3 regions of the Thauera sp. SDU_THAU2 genome follow, and region 2 is predicted to be linked to each of the others. Evidence: riboswitches for the same ligand, from Rfam matches in the RefSeq annotation. Region 2 holds a riboswitch; each other region holds the start of a gene.
What was found. A riboswitch is a leader RNA that binds a small molecule or an ion and turns the genes downstream of it on or off. The one in region 2 is predicted to bind cobalamin.

Region 1 (6,647 bases), 2.3 Mb from region 2:
ATGCCGGTGAGGCAGGCGCCGAGCAGCAGCATCGCCGCCGAATCGGCAGCGGCGAAGCACAGATAGCCGGCGATGCGCACCACGCAGCCGCACAGGATCAGCGTGCGGCAGCCGTAACGCTCGGCCAGCGTGCCGCCGATGAAGAACATGCCCTGCTGCGAGAAGGTCCGCACCCCCAGCACCAGGCCCACCATCCAGCCCGCCAGCGCCAGGTTCTGGCTCATGTGCAGGGCCAGGAAGGGCACGATGGCATAGAAGCCGATGTTGAAGACCAGTTGGGTGGAAAGCAGCAGACGGCGCGACGGCAGGTCGCTGTCGGCAACGGTGCCGGGAAGGGCTTGATTCATGTGGAATGCACGGAAGAGCGATTGCGCGGGCTTATAGCACACCCCGAGCACGCCCAGCGTGCAAAATGCAGGCCTGACATCCTGACGAGCCCCAGCACCTTCGCCGTGACCAGCTTCATCGACTTCACCGATCCCCGCGACAGCAGCGCGCCGCGCCTGCGCCATGCCTTCGGCCAACCTCGCGCGATACTGGCCGCGCACAGCCTGGACGAGGTGCGCCCACTGCTCGATGCGGTCGAGACTGCTGCCCGCGCCGGTGCGTGGGCGCTGGGTTATCTGCGCTACGAGGCCGCACCCGCGTTCGACGTGGCGCTGAGCGCGCATGCAGCGGACGGGCCGCTGGCCTGGTTCGCCATCCACGACGTCCCGCTGCCCAGGAACGGCGAACCGGAGGGCCGTGCAGCAGTGGTCGATTGGCACACCCTGCCCGAGCGCACCGCCTTCGATGCCGCCCATGCCCACATCCAGCAGGCGATCGCCGACGGCGTGCTCTACCAGGTCAATCACACGGCACAGTTGCGCGGACGGCTGGCGGGCGACAGCCGTGCCTTGTTCGCCGCGCTACGGCGGGCGCAGCCGGGCGGGTATGCGGCACACATCGACTGCGGCCACAGCGATGAGGATCGCGTGCAGGTGCTGTCCGTCTCGCCCGAGCTGTTCTTCGACTGGCGCGGAGACGAGATCCTCACGCGGCCGATGAAAGGCACGGCCCCGCGCGGTACCACGCCCGACGAAGACGCCGCGCTGGCCGCGCGGCTGCGCGCCAGCCCCAAGGAACGCGCCGAGAACGTCATGATCGTGGATCTGCTGCGCAACGACCTCTCGCGCATCGCCGAGCCGCACAGCGTGCGCGTGCCCGCGCTGTTCCACACCGAGGCCCTGCCCACCGTGTGGCAGATGACTTCCGACGTGGTGGCGCGCACCCGGACCGGCACGCGGCTCGCCGACGTGTTCGCCGCGCTGTTTCCCTGCGGCTCGGTCACCGGTGCGCCCAAGGTTGAGGCAATGCGCATGATCCGCGCCCTCGAAGGCGGGCCGCGAGGCGTCTACTGCGGCGCCGTCGGCGTGGTTCGTCCCCACGTTTCGCCCGACGGCCGGCGCGGCATCGCCGCCACCTTCAACGTGCCGATCCGCAGCATCGAAATGAAAGGCAGCGCTGCCCGCTGCGGCATCGGCAGCGGCATCGTCTGGGGCGCCAGCGCCGGCGACGAATGGGCGGAATGGGCCGCCAAGCGTGCCTTCGTCGAACGCGCCAGCGCACCCTTCGACTTGCTGGAAACCCTGGGCCTGCATGACGGCGAGTTGCGCCATCGCAGCGAGCATGTCGCCCGCATGCGGGCCGCCGCCGCGCACTTCGGCTACCCCTGGGATGAATCGCGCATCGACGCCTGCCTCGACGAGCTCGTACGCACGCGCGGCCAGGACGCCTGGCGCGTGCGCCTGCTGCTGAATGCGCAGGGCGCACTCCGCACCGAAGCCGCCGCTCTCGCACCCACGCCGGAACCGGTACTGCTGGCGCTGGCCGCCCACCCCTTCCTCCAGGCACACAGCGAATTCAGCCGCCACAAGACCACCCGCCGCGCGCACTACGCCGCCTTCGCGCCCGCAGCGGGCTCGGGCGTGTTCGACACCGTGCTCTACAACGAGGCCGGCGAGATCACCGAATCCACTTTCGGCAACCTCGCCATGCTGATCCACGGCCGCTGGGTCACGCCTCCCCTCGCCTGCGGCCTGCTGCCCGGCGTCGGCCGCGCCATCGCGCTGCGTCAAGGCCGCGTGACTGAAGCCGTGGTGCGCGTGCAGGATCTGCCGCGCGTGCAGGGCTGGGCCTTCATCAACAGCCTGCGCGGCTGGCTGGAGGCACGGCTGGCGCCATCCAACTGACGGCTGGCCAGCTCAGAAGTCGATACCCGCCTGCGCCTTCACGCCCGCCTTGAAGGCGTGCTTGCGGTCGGCGATCTCGCTGACCGTGTCGGCCAGCTCGGCCAATTCCGGCTTGGCCGCGCGGCCGGTGACGATGACGGTCTGGCGCGGCGGGCGGGCGCGGATCGCGGCGAGCACCTGCTCGGTGTCGAGGTAGTTGTACTTGAGCATGTAGGTCAGCTCGTCGAGCAGCACCAGGTCGAGCGCGGGGTCGGCCAGCATGCGGCTGGCCTGCGCCCAGGCTTCGTCGGCGGCGCGCTTGTCGGCGTCCCAGTTCTGCGTGTTCCAGGTGAAGCCGGTGGCCATGGCGTGGTACTGGACCGCGCTGTCCAGCCCCTGCTTCTGCAGGAAGATGACTTCGCCGGTGGCGTGCGTGCCCTTGATGAACTGCACCACGCCGGCGCGCTGGCCGTGGCCGAGTGCGCGATACAGGGTGCCGAAGGCCGAAGTGGTCTTGCCCTTGCCGTTGCCGGTGATCAGGATGACGATGCCGCGCTCCTCCTGCGCCCGTTCGATGGCGGCATCGACGACTTCCTTCTTGCGCTGCATGCGCGCGTTGTGGCTCTGCTTCTTGTCCTCTTCCATCGGTCCGGCCTCCATCTCGTCTCTGTCGGAACCGGAGGGGGAAGAATGACGACGGTGAATGCGCAGCAAAGCCGCTCGAAAGCAGCCGGAGCAAGGCGCAGGCAAGGCCCGCGCGACCGATCGGCAGTCCGCCCGCACCCCGGGGCATTCACCTGTCTCGTCGAACGGGTCGGTCTTCTGGCTCGCCTTCATCCGGTTGCCGCCGCCTTCCCGAAGCAGCACGCTCCAGTGGCCGAAATGGCGGCACCGTCCGGCTCACAGCAGCGGGGACTGCGCCGGAATGGCGGAAAAAAATGGGCAGGCACGCCCCCCGCTTCACCGGACTTCCTGTTTCGCTCCGCGCGCGAATGCCCGCGAAAGCTCCCGATCGATGCGGGCCGCACTATACGCCCGCAGCGGTCCCGCGGGCAATGCGCACCCCGCGCAATGCCCGCCGGCAGTTCAGTTGCCGAGCAAGCTCTCGGCCGGCACGCCGATGCGCACGTTGCCCCAGTGGCGGCCAGCGGCCATGATCGGCATGGCGATGTCGCACAGGATCTCGCCGGTGTCACGGCGGTAGGTTTGCAGCAGCAAGGGTTCGGTATTGCGCGCGGCGCGCAGCTCGGACGGGCTTTCGAACTTGCGGCAGGTACGGTTGCCCACCAGATCCTGTTCGTAGTTGCCGGTCAGCGGCCGGGAGAATTTGGCGTTGTGCGCCGGCAGGTAGCTGTCTGCATTGACCGCAACGGCGAATACGCCGCCGCGGATCGAGGCCAGGCTGTCGTCGAGCAAGGCCTGGCAGCGGCGGACGAACTCCTCGCCCCATGCCACACGGTACTTCGGCGGATTGGTGCCGGGAATGGGCTGGTAGCGCCGCTCGAAGATGTCGATGCGGCCGGCGGCCATCTGTTCGAGCTGTCCCTGCACCTCGTCGCGGAAGCGGCGCGTCTGTTCGACGATCTGGTCGAAGGCGCCGCGCCCGGTCTTGAAGCGCGACACCAGTTCCTGCACGCCTTCGGTCGCCTTGGCGAGCTGTTCCGTGCCCCGCTCGCTCTCATCCATCTGTCCGGCGACGGAGTGCGACAAGGCGTTGATGGCACTGACCTTCTCATGCACGCTGACATTGGTGTCCGCCAGCGAACCCATCGCCGTGGCGATCTGCTCGAGCTGCCTTCCGGTCGCCTCGAACTCGCCCACCATGTGGCCGAACTGGGTTGCCGACCGGTCGACGACTTCGCGCGTCTGCAGCACGTCGGCATTGATCACCTCGTTCTCGCTGCGCGTCTCCGACACCAGTTCGAGCATGCCGTTGATGTTGCCGACAATCTCGGCGGTCGCGTTGTTGACCCGCTCGGCCAGCTTGCGCACCTCGTCGGCCACCACGGCGAAGCCGCGCCCGGCCTCGCCCGCCCGCGCGGCCTCGATTGCCGCATTGAGCGCCAGCAGATTGGTCTGGTCGGCAATCTCGCGGATCAGCACGGCAATCTGCTTCACGCTCTCGGAGCGCTGCGACAAGTCGTCCACCGTGCGATTGAATTCGGTCACCTTGTTGCTGACCGAATTGATCTTGCCGGCGATGTCCTGCATCTCGCGCAGCGAACCGCGTGCGATGCGCAGGTTGTCGGCGGTGGACTCGGCAATCTGCCGCGCGCTCTGCGACACCTGCTCGATGGCGGCAGTGGATGCGCTGCTGGCATCGAACACCGCCGTGGTCATCTGCCCCTGCTCCCGCGCGTGCCTGGCCGCGGCCTCGACGCGCAGCTTGACCTGCACCGCCTCGCGCGCGATGCCAACGCTGGTGGTGCGCACTTCGCCGATGATGTGGCGCATCTTTTCGGCAAAGCGGTTGTAGCTGCAGGCCAGCTCGCGGAACTCGTCGTGGGTGATGAGCGGCAGGTCGCGCGAGAAGTCGCCTTCGCCGCGGCCGATCTCCTCGAAGATGCCGATCATGCCGCGGATCGGGCGCACGATCAGGTGGCGCAGGTAGGCGATCTGGCCGAGGATGCAGGCCAGCGCCACGGCGCTGATGACGATCATCACCCATTGCCCGGCCTCGAGCGCACCGAGGATGCGCGCCGCGAACTCCGGCGCGATGCTGCCGTCGGCCAGCGCGCGGCCGATCTCCGAGGTCTGCCAGGCCTGCACGGCCAGATAGCCCAGATTGAAAAAGAACAACAGCAGGAAGCTGCACAGCTTCTTGGTCAGCGTGTTCCAGAAGGTCTTCTCGACAGTCTCGTACAGCTGTCTCAACGTGCTCATTTGGTGTGGTTCCCGAGCTAGAAATTCGTGTTCATCAACTATCTCCGAGCCCCTCTATCGGTTCTGCGCACCTGCACTTGAGAACAGATTTCGATGCAGCGCGCAGTATTTTTTGACGGAATATTCCCCACAATGGGGATAGAAACAAGGACATAAATCTCATTTTTGGCAAATAAACGGCCACCGACCTGCGAGCGCCGCGTCACTGCCTGCCCTCCCGGCCGCCCTCCCGCCGTTCCCATCCGTGCCGGCCGCGGCCTCGCAATTGCCCTGCCTGCGCCGGCCTGCGACAATCACGCCTTTGTCGCCGGCGCCTTGCCGGTGCCCACGCATCCTCATCTCCCGAACCGAAAACATGTCCGACCAGACGAACACCCCGCCGCAGGACGAGAATCACCTGATCGCCGAGCGCCGCGACAAGCTCGCCGCCTGGCGCAGCAGCGGCCGCGCCTTCCCCAACGACTTCTCGCGCGAGAACACCGCCGGCAAGCTCGCCGAGCTGTACGGCGACAAGGAAGCCGAGGCGCTGGAAGCGCTGCCGGTGGAAGTCAGGGTGGCCGGCCGCATCATGCTCAAGCGGGTGATGGGCAAGGCGAGCTTCGTCACCATCCAGGATCTGTCGGGCCGCATCCAGCTCTACGTGCAGCGCGACGGCGTCGGCGAGGACGTCTACGCCCAGTTCAAGACCTGGGACATCGGCGACATCGTCGGCTGCATCGGCACCGTGTTCAAGACCAAGACCGGCGAGCTGTCGGTCAAGGCCGGCGAGATCCGCCTGCTGACCAAGAGCCTGCGCCCGCTGCCGGACAAGTTCCACGGCCTCACCGACGTCGAGCAGAAGTACCGCCAGCGTTACGTCGACCTGATCGTCAGCGAGCAGTCGCGCTTCACCTTCGCCGCGCGCAGCCGCATCGTGCAGTCGATCCGCAACTACATGACCGGCCACGGCTTCCTCGAAGTCGAGACGCCGATGATGCACCCCATTCCCGGCGGCGCCGCGGCCAAGCCCTTCGTCACCCACCACAATGCGCTCGACATGGAGCTGTTCCTGCGCATCGCGCCCGAGCTCTACCTGAAGCGCCTGGTGGTGGGCGGCTTCGAGAAGGTGTTCGAGGTCAACCGCAACTTCCGCAACGAAGGCCTCAGCCCGCGCCACAACCCCGAATTCACGATGATGGAGTTCTACGAGGCGTACGCGAACTACCGCACGCTGATGGACTTCACCGAAGGCCTGATCCGCCAGGCCGCGCGCGAGGCGCTGGGCGCCGAGAGCTTCGTCTACCAGGGCCGCGAACTGGACCTGTCCAAGCCCTTCCACCGCCTGACCATCGTCCAGGCCATCCGCAAGTACCACCCGGAGTTCACCGAGGTACAGCTGGCCGACGCCGAATGGGTCAGGCAGCAGATCGTCGCCTTCGGCGAGAAGGTCAAGCCGGGCGGCCTCGGCAGCCTGCAGCTGCAGCTGTTCGAAGCCTGCGCCGAAAGCCAGCTGTGGGAGCCGACCTTCATCATCGACTACCCGGTCGAAGTCTCGCCGCTGGCCCGCGCCTCGGA
Region 2 (6,647 bases):
GAAATAGCGGAAGCTGTCGTTCGGCGCATGCTCGAAGGTCGCCGTCAGGATGTGGTGGTCGCGGACGTTGCGCGTGTCACGGTTTTGCGTCGGCCGGGCGAAATCGAGATCGGCGTCGGTGTATTGGTAGAACAGCTCGGCGCGCGCATTGTTGCCGAAGTTCTGCGCCAGCTTGGCGCCGACCGTGGTGACTTCGTAGGCGCGCTTGCGCTTGGTCAGCGTCGCCGTGGTGTCGCTGCGGCGATAGGGCTCGTAGCCGTCGGATTCGTTGTGGCTGGCGAAGGCGAGGAACTCGAATGCGCCGAGGCCGTTCTCGAACACGCGCTCGACGCGGCCTTCGGCATTGATGCCGCCGAAAGTGTCCACGCCGATGCTGGCCTGGCCGGAATATTCGCTGCTCCGGGCGCGGCGGGTGACGATGTTGATGACGCCGGAAATGGCCTGGGTGCCGAAGAACAGGCTCTGCCCGCCCTTCAGCACTTCGATGCGCTCCACCGCGGCGGCCGGCAGCGTATCGATGTAGATGCCGCCGTACAGGCGGTTGTTGAGGCGCACGCCGTCGAGCAGGATCAGGGTGTCGTCGGTGCGGCCGCCGAGCAGCGACACCGCGGTGTAGTCGAAGGGGCCGTTCTTGGGCGCGATGAACAGGCCGGGCACGTACATCTGCAGCACCCGCGCCACGTCCGCGCTGGGGCCAGCGCGCTCGATCTGCTCGCGGGTGACGATTTCGGTCTTGCTGCCGAACTGGGCCAGTTCGGCGGTGGTGGTGGTCTCCACCGAGGGTGCCTCGATCACGACGCTGTTGAGCGTGACGGTGGGCGTCACGGCCCACAGCGGCTGGCACAAGGCCGCGCAGGAGAGCGCCAGCGCGGAGCGGAGGCCTTGAGGAATGGAAGTTTTCATGATGTGTCGCATCGCCTGCAAACGGCAAAAAAGTACGTGCAGACCGTGCGTCCCTGCGGCGACAGCAGACGATTGCGGCATGCGACGGAGAAAGCTTCTGCCGGCACGCGCACAAAAGACGGACAACCCACACCCCGGAGTTGGTACTTCTTCCTGATCCGGCCGGTCTTCTGGCTCGCCTTCGACCGATGCCACCGCCTTCCCGGGCAACTGAACGGCCCAGTGGCATGGATGGCGGCATCTGAAAGGTTTACAGCAGCGGGGGCTGCGCCGGGATGGCGAGGCTGACGAGCCTCGTGTACCGGACTTCCCGTTTCACCCGGCCACGCGGCTGCGCGGACGGACACCGGATCAAGTGGCGGCGAGCATACGCAATCGGATGTAGCGTCGCAAGCTTGTGCCTGCACTGCGAAACCCGGCTTGCCAGGCATCGGCGTCGCTGCCGTAGCGATATACTGCCCGTCGCGTCGATGTGGCTGCGCACCTGTGCGTGGCGCGATCGACGAGAACTACAGGTGCTGGGCATCCACCTTCGAGGGAGGTGCCTGGGTAAACGGGAACAAGGTGCGTGCGGCCGGAGCGATGATGGCTTCGGTGGCACAAGGCCTTGGCTGCCCCCGCAACGGTAAGCACATCGGGATTCACCCCGGCTCCGGCCGTCGAGCGATCGACGCCCGGGCCAGCCACTGATGCGCCACGTGGCTTCCGCCGAGGAAGCGCGCGAACGCATCGGGAAGGCGGTGAGTCCGGTATCCGGCGCTGTGCGCCCGGATACGCTGTGCGAGCCCGGAGACCGGCCTGTTGGCGTCGTGCATCCCGCGTCGGATGCGCGGCTTTTGGCAACAGACCGTCTGCGGGGAAGCAGGTGGTGGCTCCAGGTGGTCCGGATGTCGTGTGCATCGGGTGACGTGGTGTGCCGCTGCGCATGTCCGGACGGTCAGCACTGCGATCTGACCATGAAACTCACCAAATCTTGTGTTTCCCGCCGTAGCCCGGCGAAGCTTCGCCCGCTCCCCTTCGCCCTGCTGGCGGCATTCCTGTCCGCGCCCGCCGTGGCGCAGACCACCTTGGCACCGGTGGAGGTGACGGCCGTGCCCGACGGCAGCCTGGGCCTGAACCGGCCGTCCGCCACCGGCAGCCGCACCGGCCTGTCCGCGCAGGAGCTGCCAGCCAGCCTGGAGCAGATGGATGCCGACACGATGCGCCGGCGCGGCGACTTCGGCGTCGTCGAGGCCGTCACCCGCACGACCGGCCTGACTTCGCAGGGCACCGGCGGCAACGGCGGCCTGTCGTTTTCCGTGCGCGGTTTCGCGGGCGTGAATTCGGTTGGTGTCGCCGAAGACGGCGCGCGCATCGGCACCGCCGCCGGCACGATCAACTATCCCAACACCAGTTGGGGTTACGAGCGCATCGAAGTGCTGCGCGGCCCGGCTTCGATCGTCTCTGGCGCCGGCACGGCGGGCGCCGTCATCAACGCGGTGCGCAAGCAGCCCAGCCGCGAGCGTTCCACCGAACTGCTGCTGGGCCTGGGCCAGTACGACACCTACCGCCTGGGCTTGGGCGCCACCGGCCCCATCGGCGAGATCGCCAGCTATCGCGTCGACGTCTATGGCCACCAGTCGGATGCCAAGCGCGACCATGCGCGTTCGCACGGCGGCAAGCTCATGAGCACGCTGCGACTGCAGCCGTCGAGCGATCTGCGCTTCGAACTTCTGGCCGACTTCAGCGAGCAGAAGCCGGGGGACTACTGGGGCACGCCGGTCTACAACGGCAAGGTGATGAAGCATCTGCGCCACGAGAACTACAACGTCACCGACGGCGTCGTCCGCTACAAGGACACCCGCCTGCGCGCGCGGGCCGAATGGACGGCCAACGAGTGGCTGAGCATCCGCAACGAGGTCTATCACTTCGCTTCCGACCGGCACTGGAAGAACGTCGAGGGCTATCGCTACGACCCGGCGACGGACACGGTGTCGCGCTCCGACTACCTGGAAATCTTCCACGACCTGGAGCAGACGGGCAACCGCCTGGAAGCGACCATCACCGCCGGCCAGCACAAGGCGGTGCTCGGCTGGGAATACTCGCAGGCCGACCTGCGGCTTTCCAACAACGCGCCCTACGGTGGTTCGTCCAGCGTCGATGCGCGCGATCCGATCCATGGTCTGTGGGTGAACCCGGGCGTCACCCAGCCCAAGACCGATACCGACACCACCCAGAATGCCTTCTACTTCGAGGATGCCTGGCGCTTCAGCGACAAGTGGCAGCTGCTGTTCGGCGCGCGCCGCGACCTGAGCGACTACGACCGCCGCGACCGGCTGACCGGCGTGTCCTTCGGCAAGAAGCTGTCCGGCACTTCGTGGCGGCTGGGGCTGACGCACTTCGTCAGCGACGATCTCAGCGTTTATGGCCAGGTCAGCAAGGGCTACGACCCGATCGACAACATGCTGTCGCTGAGCCTGGCCAACAGCGCGTTCAAGCTCGCTTCGGCGAAGCAGGTCGAAGTGGGCCTGAAGCAGCAGTTCGGCCAGGGCCTCGGCGAATGGACGGCGGCGATCTACCGCATCGAGAAGGACGACATCATCACCCGCGACCCGGTGCAGCCGGCGATTTCGGTGCAGGGCGGCAGCCAGCATTCCAAGGGGATCGAGTTGACTGCAGTGCTGCGGCCGACCCGGCAGCTGATGTTCGAAGGCAACTACGCACTGATCGATGCCGAGTTCGACGAACTGGTCGAAGCCGGTGGCGCCGACCGCGCCGGCAACCGGCCTGCCAATGTGGCCCGCAACATCGCCAACCTGTGGGGGCATTACCTGATCGGCGACTGGCAGGCTTCGCTGGGTGCGCGCTATGTCGGCAAGCGCTACGCCAACAACGCCAACTCGCTGACGCTGCCGTCCTACACCGTGTTCGACGCCGCCATCAGTTGGCAATACGACCAGAACACCACGCTGCGGCTGCTCGGCCGCAACCTGACCGACAAGGTCTATGCGGCGGCTTCCTACGGCGGCAACTTCGTCATGGGCGACGACCGCAGGGTGGAGTTGATTGCCGAGATGAAGTTCTGATGCCATCGGCCGTGCCGGTGCTCGGCCGGCACGGCCGTTGAGGGAACAACAATGTGGATCAATCGTTTTCTGCTGATGGCCGGTGCCGGCGTGCTGGGAGCCTGCGCACCGGATGCGCCGCCGGTCACCTCGGCGCCGCCGGTGGCCGAAGATCGGGTGCAGCCGGTCAGCATCGACGTCTGCGGCGAAACGCTGCGCTACGACAGCGTGCCGCAGCGGGCCGTCACGCACGACGTCAACATCACCGAGATCTTCCTGTATCTAGGTCTTGGCGACCGTCTGGTCGGCTACAGCGGCATCCGCGGCAACAAGAACATCGCGCCGGAATACCGCGAGCAACTGGCCAAGGTGCCCGAGTTGTCCCGGAAAGGCATGAACATCGAGGCGATCGTCGGTGCCCGGGCCGATTTCGTCTTCGCCGGCTGGAGCTACGGCTTCCGCGAAGGCGAGGTGACGCCGGCGGCATTGCGGGAGTTCGGCATCCAGTCCTACATCCTGACCGAGTCCTGCGTGCGCAAGGTGGCGCGCACCCGGGTGTCGCTGGAGGACACCTTCAACGACATGCTCAATCTCGGCCGGATCTTCCGCATCGAACAGCGCGCCCAGGCGCTGGTCGCGCAGCAGCGCGCCGAGCTGCAGGCCATCACCGATGCACTGGCAGGCATCGAATCGCGGCCGAAGGTGTTCGTTTATGACGGCGGCACCGATGCTTTCACCACCGCGGGCCGTTTCGGCATGCCCAATGCCATGATCGAAGCCGCCGGCGGCAGCAACATCTTCGACGACATTCCCAGCAACTGGCCGCGCGGCAACTGGGAAGACGTCGTCGAGCGCAACCCCGAGTGGATCGTGATCATCGACTACGACCACCCCGATCCCGAGGGCAAGATCGACTTCCTGCGCTCCAGGCCCGAGCTGTCCGAAGTCGAGGCGATCCGGCGCGGGAATTTCGTCGTCCTCACCTATGCCGAGGCCACGCCCGGGCCGAGCAACGTCGCGCGCGTGCGCACGCTGGCGCAGGCCTTCCATCCCGGACGGATGCAGTGAGGCAGCAGGACGTACTGCCAGTCCGAAGCGGGGAAGCCGCGGACGTCCTTTCTGCACGGCGGCGGCGCATGCCGGTGCTGCTGCTCGCGCTGGCCGGCCTGCTGCTGCTCTCGATCACCTTCGGCATCACGCTGGGGCCGGTGGATATCTCGCCGGGCAGCGTCTGGCGCATCGCCGGCCACGAGCTTGCGCTGCGGCTGGGGCTGGACTCGGCGCCGGGCGAATGGACGCATGCCCAGCATCAGATCGTGTGGCTGATACGCATGCCGCGCGTGCTGCTGGCGGCGCTGGTGGGCGCCGGGCTGGCGGTGGTCGGCGTGACCATGCAGGCGATGGTGCGCAACCCGCTGGCCGACCCCTATCTGCTTGGCGTGTCGTCCGGCGCCTCGGTCGGCGCGGTGATGGTGCTGGCGTACGGCGTGCTGGGCTTCGCCGGCATCTATGCCTTGCCGCTGGGCGCGTTCTGCGGTGCGCTGCTGGCCTGCGTCGCGGTGTATTGGCTGGCGCACAGCAGCGGCCGGCTGCTGGCGCCGCGGTTGATCCTGGGCGGGGTGGCGATCGGTTATTGCCTCAGCGGCATCACCAGCCTGATCACGCTGACCGCCGGGCAGCGCGAACTGGCCAATGCGGTGCTGTCGTGGACATTGGGCAGCCTGGCCGGCACGCGCTGGGACGAACTCGGCCTGCCGGCGCTGGTGCTGGTCGCGGGCATCGCCTGGCTGCTGCTGCAGGCGCGCGGCTTGAATGCCCTGCTCGCCGGCGACGAAACCGCCAGCACCCTGGGCGTGGATACGACGCGGATGCGGCGCGGCCTGTTCGTGCTTGTGTCGCTGCTGACCGGCGTGATGGTGGCCGTCAGCGGCGCCATCGGCTTCATCGGCCTGATGGTGCCGCACGTCACCCGCATGCTGGTGGGCACCGAGCACCGCCGCGTGCTGCCGGTGGCGGCGCTGGTCGGCGCCATCTTCCTGGTGTGGGTGGATGCGGGCGCGCGCATCGCCTTTGCGCCCACCGAACTGCCGGTCGGCATCATCACCTCGCTGATCGGCGGTCCCTTCTTCGTCTGGATGCTGTATCGGCGCGGCATGTCGCCCGGAGTGGGGCGATGAAGCTGCAGGCAAGCCAGCTGCACTGGCGTCCGTCCCATTCCGGCACGGCGCGGGCGATCGTCGAGGACGTGTCGCTGCACGTCGGCGACGGCGAACTGGTCGGCCTGATCGGCCCCAACGGCAGCGGCAAATCCACCGTGCTGCGCATGATCTACCGCATCCTGCGGCCGACGGCGGGCGCGGTGTCGATCGATGGCCGCGACGTATGGGACATCTCCGCGCGCGAGAACGCCCGCCTGATGGCGGTGCTGGCGCAGGAGCAGGGCGGCGGTTTCGACGCCGGCGGTGATTTCGGCGGCTTCAGCGTGCGCGAGATGGTCTCCATGGGGCGCACGCCGCACAAATCGCCCTTCGCCCGCGACGACCGGCGCGATGCCGACATCGTTCAGTCCGCGATGCAGCGCACCGGCGTGCTGGTCATGGCTGAACGCAGCTTCGCCACCCTGTCCGGCGGCGAGAAGCAGCGTGTGCTGATGGCTCGCGCGCTCGCCCAGGAAGCCGGCTTGCTGGTGCTGGACGAGCC
Region 3 (6,647 bases), 1.6 Mb from region 2:
GGCCCCGAACGCGACGAAACGATTCTGCGTCGCCATCCGTTTGGTGCCTGAGCGCAAGCTGCAGGCGGCGAAGGCGCCATACGGCCGTTTTCGCCTGCAAGCCGGAAAGACGGTGCTGTCCGTATCTCCGGCCACCTCGTGTGGCCGTGGCGCGGGCGGCGCCGTTTTCTTTTGGGCAGGCACGGCTGGCGATGTAAACGAAAAAAGCCGGCTCAAAGCCGGCTTTTCCCTGCAACTGGTGCCCAGAAGAGGACTCGAACCTCCACGCCTCGCAGCGCTAGTACCTGAAACTAGTGCGTCTACCAATTCCGCCATCTGGGCAGGGAGGCGCATAATAGCAAAGGCTCCGGCATTTGCAAAGTTTTCCCCCATTTTTTCTTTTTTCCCGCAAGCTGTTGCCGGATTGCCCAGGGCTACCCGGGCGGGAGGAGAGCAGCAAGGCAAGCGGCACGAAAACAAAAAAGCCGCTCCGAAGAGCGGCTTTCCTGTGAAACTGGTGCCCAGAAGAGGACTCGAACCTCCACGCCTCGCGGCGCTAGTACCTGAAACTAGTGCGTCTACCAATTCCGCCATCTGGGCAAGAAGACGCGCATTATAAGCACTCGAAGAAAACTGTCAATGACTCGCAGAACAAAAAACACCACCACAAGAAACACTCAAACACGCGCAAATACCCCGGCAGGTTCGCGTTCCCGCAACACCACGGCCCAGGGGGCTGCGGCCGGCAGGCCGCAAGCAGGCGGCCGTGCTGCTGCACCGACGGCCGGCCGCAGCCGTGCCGCGCGCAAGGGCGCAGCCCGGCAGAACGCTGCCCGGCAGAGCGCCATCCGCCTGGCGGATCCTTTCCATGAGCGCGAAGCGCAGAAATACGAACAACCGCTGCCCAGCCGCGAATACGTGCTGCAGGTGCTGGCCGAGCGCGGCGTGCCGATGCCTTTCGACGAACTGGCGACTGCGCTCGACATCCAGGCTTTCGAGCGCGAGCACTTCGACCGCCGCCTGCGTGCGATGGAGCGCGAAGGCCAGGTCGTGCGCAATCGCCGCGATGCCTATCTGCTGCCCGACAAGGCGGACCTGATCAAGGGCCGCGTCGAAGGGCATGCCGACGGCTTCGGTTTCCTGCGCCGCGATGATGGCGGGCCCGATGTCTTCCTGTCGCCGAAGGAAATGCGCGAACTGCTGCACGGCGACCGCATCCTGGCCCGCATTGCCGGCCAGGACCGCCGCGGCCGCCCCGAAGGCCGGCTGGTCGAAGTGCTGGAGCGCGCCAACAGCCGCGTCGTCGGCCGTGTCATCGAAGAACATGGCGTGATGATCGTGGTGCCGGAGAACCGCCGCCTGGCGCAGGACATCCTGATCGCACCGGGCGGGCGCAAGAAGCCCGAGCCGGGCCAGATCGTCACCGTCGAGCTGGTCGAGCAGCCGACCAAGTTCGCCCAGCCGATCGGCCGTATCGTCGAAGTGCTCGGCAACTATGCCGACCCCGGCATGGAGATCGAGATCGCGCTGCGCAAGCACGACCTGCCGTTCGAGTTCTCCGCCGAAGCCAAGGCCGAGACGCGCAAGCTGCCGGCTGCCGTGCGCAAGAAGGACTGGGCGGGCCGCGAGGACCTGACCAAACTGCCGCTGGTGACGATCGACGGCGAGACCGCCAAGGATTTCGACGACGCGGTGTATTGCGAGCGTCAGGGCAAGGGCTACCGCCTGATCGTGGCGATCGCCGACGTGTCGCACTACGTCGAGGCCGGCAACGGGCTGGACAAGGACGCCTACGATCGCGGCAACTCGGTGTATTTCCCGCGGCGGGTGATCCCGATGCTGCCGGAAAAGCTGTCCAACGGGCTGTGCTCGCTGAACCCGGAAGTCGAGCGCCTGGCGATGGTGGCCGACATGAACATCACCGCCACCGGCGAGATCAAGACCTACCGCTTCTATCCGGCGGTGATCTGGTCGCATGCGCGCCTGACCTACACCCGGGTGGCGGCGGCGCTGTACGAACAGGATGCGGCGGAACGCAAGGCGCTCGGCAAGCTGCTGCCGCATCTCGAGAACCTCGACCAGCTCTTCCGCGTGCTGCTGAAGGCACGTGCCAAGCGCGGCGCGATCGACTTCGAGACCACCGAGACGCGCATGATCTTCGACGACAACGGCAAGATCGCGCAGATCGTGCCCGAGGTGCGCAACGACGCCCACCGCCTGATCGAGGAATGCATGCTGGCGGCCAACGTCTGCGCCTCGGATTTCCTCGCCAAGCACGAACATCCGACGCTGTACCGCGTGCATGACTCGCCGTCCGAGGAGAAGCTGGCCAAGCTGCGCGAGTTCCTGAAGGAATTCGGCCTGGGCATCGGCGGCGGCGACGAGCCGCGCGCCGGCGATTACGCGGCGCTGCTCGCGCAGATCAAGGACCGCCCGGACGCCCAACTGCTGCAGACCGTGATGCTGCGCTCGCTGAAGCAGGCGATGTACAGCCCCGACAACGTCGGCCACTTCGGCCTGGCCTACGAAAGTTATACCCACTTCACGTCGCCGATCCGGCGTTATCCCGATCTGCTGGTCCACCGCGCGATCAAGGCGGTGCTGGCGGGCGGGCAGTACAAGCCGGGCGACTGGGAGCAGATCGGCCTGCACTGCTCGGCGACCGAGCGCCGTGCCGACGAGGCCACGCGCGACGTCGTCGCCTTCCTGAAGTGCTACTTCATGCAGGATCGCGTCGGCGAGACCTTCACCGGCAGCGTCTCGGCGGTCGTGCCTTTCGGCCTGTTCGTCGCCCTCGACGACATCTTCATCGAAGGCCTGCTGCATGTCTCGGACCTCGGTACCGACTACTTCCATTACGACGAGACCCGCCATGCAATGCTCGGTGAGCGCAGCGGCAAGCAGTTCCGCCTGTCCGACCGGGTCAAGGTGCAACTGGTGCGCGTCGACATGGCGACCAACAAGATCGATTTCCGTCTGATCGAAGGTCCGCTGCCCGTCGAGAAACCCCAGCCTGCTGCCGTCGTTGCACCTGCCGAGGCCGTCGTGGCGGCACCGGTTGCCGAGCCGGCGGCAGCCGATGCTGCGGCAGCCGACGCTGCGGCGGACGAAGTCGCGGCACCTGCGGAGAAGGTGAGACGCACCCGCACGCGCAAGGCGAAGCCCGTGGCCGAAGCTTCGGCAGCCGAAGCTGCGCCGGCCGCTGCCGCACCGGCCGCTGCCGCACCGGCCGTTGCCGAGGCATCGCAGGCAGCCGAAACTTCCGCTGTGGCCGAAGTTGCTGCTGCGTCCGTGCCGAAGCCTGTTGCTGCACCGAGGCGGCGTTCGCGCGCCAGCGCCTCCGCTACCCCGAAAGCAGTGGCGTCTCCTGCAGCCGAGGCGGAGGCCCGCCCGGCACCGGCCAAGGCCGCCCGCGCCGGGACCCGCGTGCTCGACGATATCCGGCAGAAGGTGGTCGACCAGGAGGCTGCGGCGGTCAAGCTGGCTGCCGAAGAGGCAGCGGCCATCAAGGCGCGCAAGACTGCCGCCGGCAAGGATGGCAAGGCGGAGAAGAAGAAGGAGAAGGCCGGCAAGAAGGACAAGGACGCTGCGGACAAGGGCAAGAAAGCCAAGGCAGTGAAGGCGAAGGCCAAGGCCGGCAAGGCCAAATCGGCCGAGAAGGCAGAGAAGAAGGCGAAGAAGGCCGGCAAGAAGGAGAAGGCGGAAAAGGCCGGGAAAGCGAAACCGGCCAAGCCGGCGAAGCTTGCCAAAGCGGCCAAGGCCGCGCCTGCAGCCGCTGCCGAGCCGGTAGAATCGCGCGCCTCGAAACCGGCCGCGCGTTCTGGCGGCAAGACCTCCGCGAAGGAAAAACGCCGTGCCTAAGACGACCGCAAACACGAACGCCAGCGCCGCCAGCCGGCTGATCTACGGTTTCCATGCCGTGTCGGCCAAGCTGCGGCATGCGCCGGACTCGGTGCTGGAAGTCCATCTATCGGCCGACCGCAAGGACGCACGGGTGAAGAAGTTCGTCGCCCAGGCCGAGGCTGCCGGCGTCCGCATGCTGTATTGCGAAGGCGACAAGCTCGATGCCATGGTCGGCACCCGCCGGCACCAGGGCGTAGTGGCGAAGGTCGATGCGACGCGGCGCGACATCAAGCTCGCCGACGTGCTCGACAGCCTGGAAGAGAACGCGCTGATCCTGGTGCTGGACGGCGTGCAGGATCCGCACAACCTCGGCGCCTGCCTGCGCGTCGCCGACGCGGCCGGTGCGCATGCGGTGGTCGCGCCCAAGGACCGCGCGGTCGGCCTCAACGCCACCGCGGTCAAGGTCGCCAGCGGTGCGGCCGACACCGTGCCCTACATCACCGTCACCAACCTGGCGCGCGCGCTGCGCGAGATGCAGGAGGCCGGCGTATGGGTGGTCGGTGCCGCCGGCGAGGCGGAGAAGTCGCTGTACGACATCGACCAGAAAGCGCCGGTGGCCTGGGTGCTGGGCGCCGAAGGCGACGGCCTGCGCCGGCTGACGCGCGAGACTTGCGACGAGCTGGCGCGGATTCCGATGCTCGGCAGCGTCGAGAGCCTGAACGTGTCGGTGGCGAGCGGCATCTGCCTGTTCGAGGCGCGCCGCCAGCGCGGATGAGCGGTGGCGGCCGTGGGGAGCCTGCGCTGCGGGAAGGTGGAACGGGCTGCGCGGAGCCGAGGGCGAAACTCATCACCCCCGGCGTGTGCCGCCGTCGATGGGTTTCGCCGCCTTCCACATCCGGCTCGCCGAGCGGTGGCAGCGTACCTTGCCAGCCGCAGCGCGATTCAATACGCTTCACGTCTTTCGAGCTTCGGGGTGCCCGCGCCTGCGCGGGAGAATCGGGAAAGCGGTGCAAATCCGCTGCGTGCCCAGCGCCGTGAAGGGGACCGTCCGGGCAAGGTTTGCCCAGCCACTGGCCTGCAAATGCCGGGAAGGCGCCCGGACGGGATGATCCTCAGCCGGAAGACCGGCCCCGGAAGCGTTCAACAGCCGTCTGGTCGGCGCGCTGTCCACTGCTTCACGACAAGGGGACGACTCCGTGAGCAGCCATGCGCAAACCATCCAGACCGATCCATCCTTCAGCGCTGCCGAGCGCGCCGCCGTCTACCGCGCGATCCATACCCGGCGCGACGTGCGCGGGCAGTTCCTGCCCGATCCCATTGCCGACGAGGTGCTGGCGCGCGTGCTGACCGCCGCCCATCACGCGCCTTCGGTCGGCTTCATGCAGCCCTGGGACTTCGTCATCGTGCGTTCGCGTCAGGTGCGCGAGCGGATCCATCGCGATTTCCTCGCCGCCCATGCCGAAGCCGAGCAGATGTTCGAGACCGGCAAGCGGGGCACGTACCGCAAGCTGAAGCTGGAAGGCATCCTTGAAGCGCCGCTCAACCTGTGCATCACCTGCGATCGCAGCCGCAACGGCCCGGTGGTGCTCGGCCGCACCCACATGCCGGAGATGGACATCTACAGCGCGGTCTGCGCGGTGCAGAACCTGTGGCTGGCGGCGCGTGCCGAAGGGCTGGGGGTGGGCTGGGTCAGCATCCTGCACCCGCAGGCGCTGCGCGAGACGCTCGGCATCCCGGACGGAATCGTGCCGATCGCCTATCTCTGCATCGGCCATGTCAGCCATTTCCATCAGCGCCCGGAGCTGGAGTCGGCCGGCTGGCTCAAGCGCATGCCGCTGACCGAGCTGCTGCATTTCGATCGTTGGCAGGGCGAGGCGGACGAAGCGGGCGAGCGTTTCGCCGACGCCGTCTCGCGCGTCATGCCGGCATAACCGGGCCACCATTCCGCTTTTTCGGCCTTCGCGCAGCCGCCGCTCGGTGTGGCGCGCACAGGCTTGCACGGCAATTGCTTGTTGCTGTGGCCACGGTCATTCCGGCCGAGGCCATGGCAACGAGGATTCCGGAGAGAGGATGAAGACGGCGCTCGCATTTCTGCTCGCAGCGCGCCGCTGCGAAATCGACGATCTCGAACGGCTCGCGCTCAGTTGCGAACTGGTGCAGGCGGTCAGTGAACTCGTCCACCAGCTCCAGCGGGAACGCGGCGCTTCCAACGTCTTTCTCGGCTCGGAAGGCGCCCGCTTCGGCCCCCAGCGCGAAGCGCAACTGCTTGCCAGCCGGGCCGCGGAGGCCGAGGTCCGGAGCTGGCTCAAGCGCCCGGAACTGGGCGGCGAGAAGTCGGGCGGCGCGGTGCATGGCGGCTCGCGCCTGCTGACGCGCATCGCGCTTGCGCTGCATGCGCTGGATGCCTTGCCCGGGCTGCGCGGCGACATTGCCGCCCGGCGCTGCCGGCCCGATGTGTCGACCGCGCGCTACAGCGAGATCATCGCGGCCTTGCTCGCGCTGGTGTTCGAGGCTGCCGACGTGGCGGTCGATCCCGGGGTTTCGCGGCTGCTGGTCGCGCTGTTCAACCTGATGCAGGGCAAGGAGTTCGCCGGCCAGGAGCGCGCGCTGGGCGCGGCGCTGTTCGCCGCGGGCCATCCGGCGCCCGAGCGCGTGCAGTCCATCCTGCACCTGATCGATGCGCAGGCGCAGTGCTTCCGGCGCTTCGAAGGTTTCTGCGGCGACGAGGTGCTGCGCCAGTGGCGGGCGCTGCAGTCCGTCATGCCGCTGGCCGAACTCGAACGCCTGCGCCGGATACTGCTGGCGTCGACGCTGGGTTCGGCGCT

Region 1: it holds a riboswitch for cobalamin, as region 2 does, so the genes downstream of both, cobO (cob(I)yrinic acid a,c-diamide adenosyltransferase) here and AAFL97_RS23395 (TonB-dependent receptor) in region 2, are expected to answer to the same signal.
Region 3: it holds a riboswitch for cobalamin, as region 2 does, so the genes downstream of both, bluB (5,6-dimethylbenzimidazole synthase) here and AAFL97_RS23395 (TonB-dependent receptor) in region 2, are expected to answer to the same signal.

Annotation. Positions count from the first base shown of each region.
Region 1 is NZ_JBBWUN010000003.1:2,373,233-2,379,879, forward strand. Features, by position in the region: gene AAFL97_RS12525 (MFS transporter) at 1-347, opposite strand, end outside; gene AAFL97_RS12530 (chorismate-binding protein) at 453-2,231, shown strand; gene cobO (cob(I)yrinic acid a,c-diamide adenosyltransferase) at 2,244-2,855, opposite strand; cobalamin riboswitch at 3,006-3,237, opposite strand; gene AAFL97_RS12540 (methyl-accepting chemotaxis protein) at 3,297-5,093, opposite strand; gene lysS (lysine--tRNA ligase) at 5,449-6,647, shown strand, end outside.
Region 2 is NZ_JBBWUN010000003.1:4,644,164-4,650,810, forward strand. Features, by position in the region: gene AAFL97_RS23390 (TonB-dependent receptor plug domain-containing protein) at 1-903, opposite strand, end outside; cobalamin riboswitch at 1,047-1,269, opposite strand; cobalamin riboswitch at 1,400-1,719, shown strand; gene AAFL97_RS23395 (TonB-dependent receptor) at 1,860-3,968, shown strand; gene AAFL97_RS23400 (ABC transporter substrate-binding protein) at 4,020-5,015, shown strand; gene AAFL97_RS23405 (FecCD family ABC transporter permease) at 5,084-6,124, shown strand; gene AAFL97_RS23410 (ABC transporter ATP-binding protein) at 6,121-6,647, shown strand, end outside.
Region 3 is NZ_JBBWUN010000003.1:3,085,794-3,092,440, reverse strand. Features, by position in the region: gene AAFL97_RS16115 (adenylosuccinate synthase) at 1-51, shown strand, start outside; tRNA gene AAFL97_RS16110 (tRNA-Leu) at 237-321, opposite strand; tRNA gene AAFL97_RS16105 (tRNA-Leu) at 495-579, opposite strand; gene rnr (ribonuclease R) at 619-3,840, shown strand; gene rlmB (23S rRNA (guanosine(2251)-2'-O)-methyltransferase RlmB) at 3,833-4,597, shown strand; cobalamin riboswitch at 4,780-4,967, shown strand; gene bluB (5,6-dimethylbenzimidazole synthase) at 5,019-5,753, shown strand; gene AAFL97_RS16085 (nitrate- and nitrite sensing domain-containing protein) at 5,893-6,647, shown strand, end outside.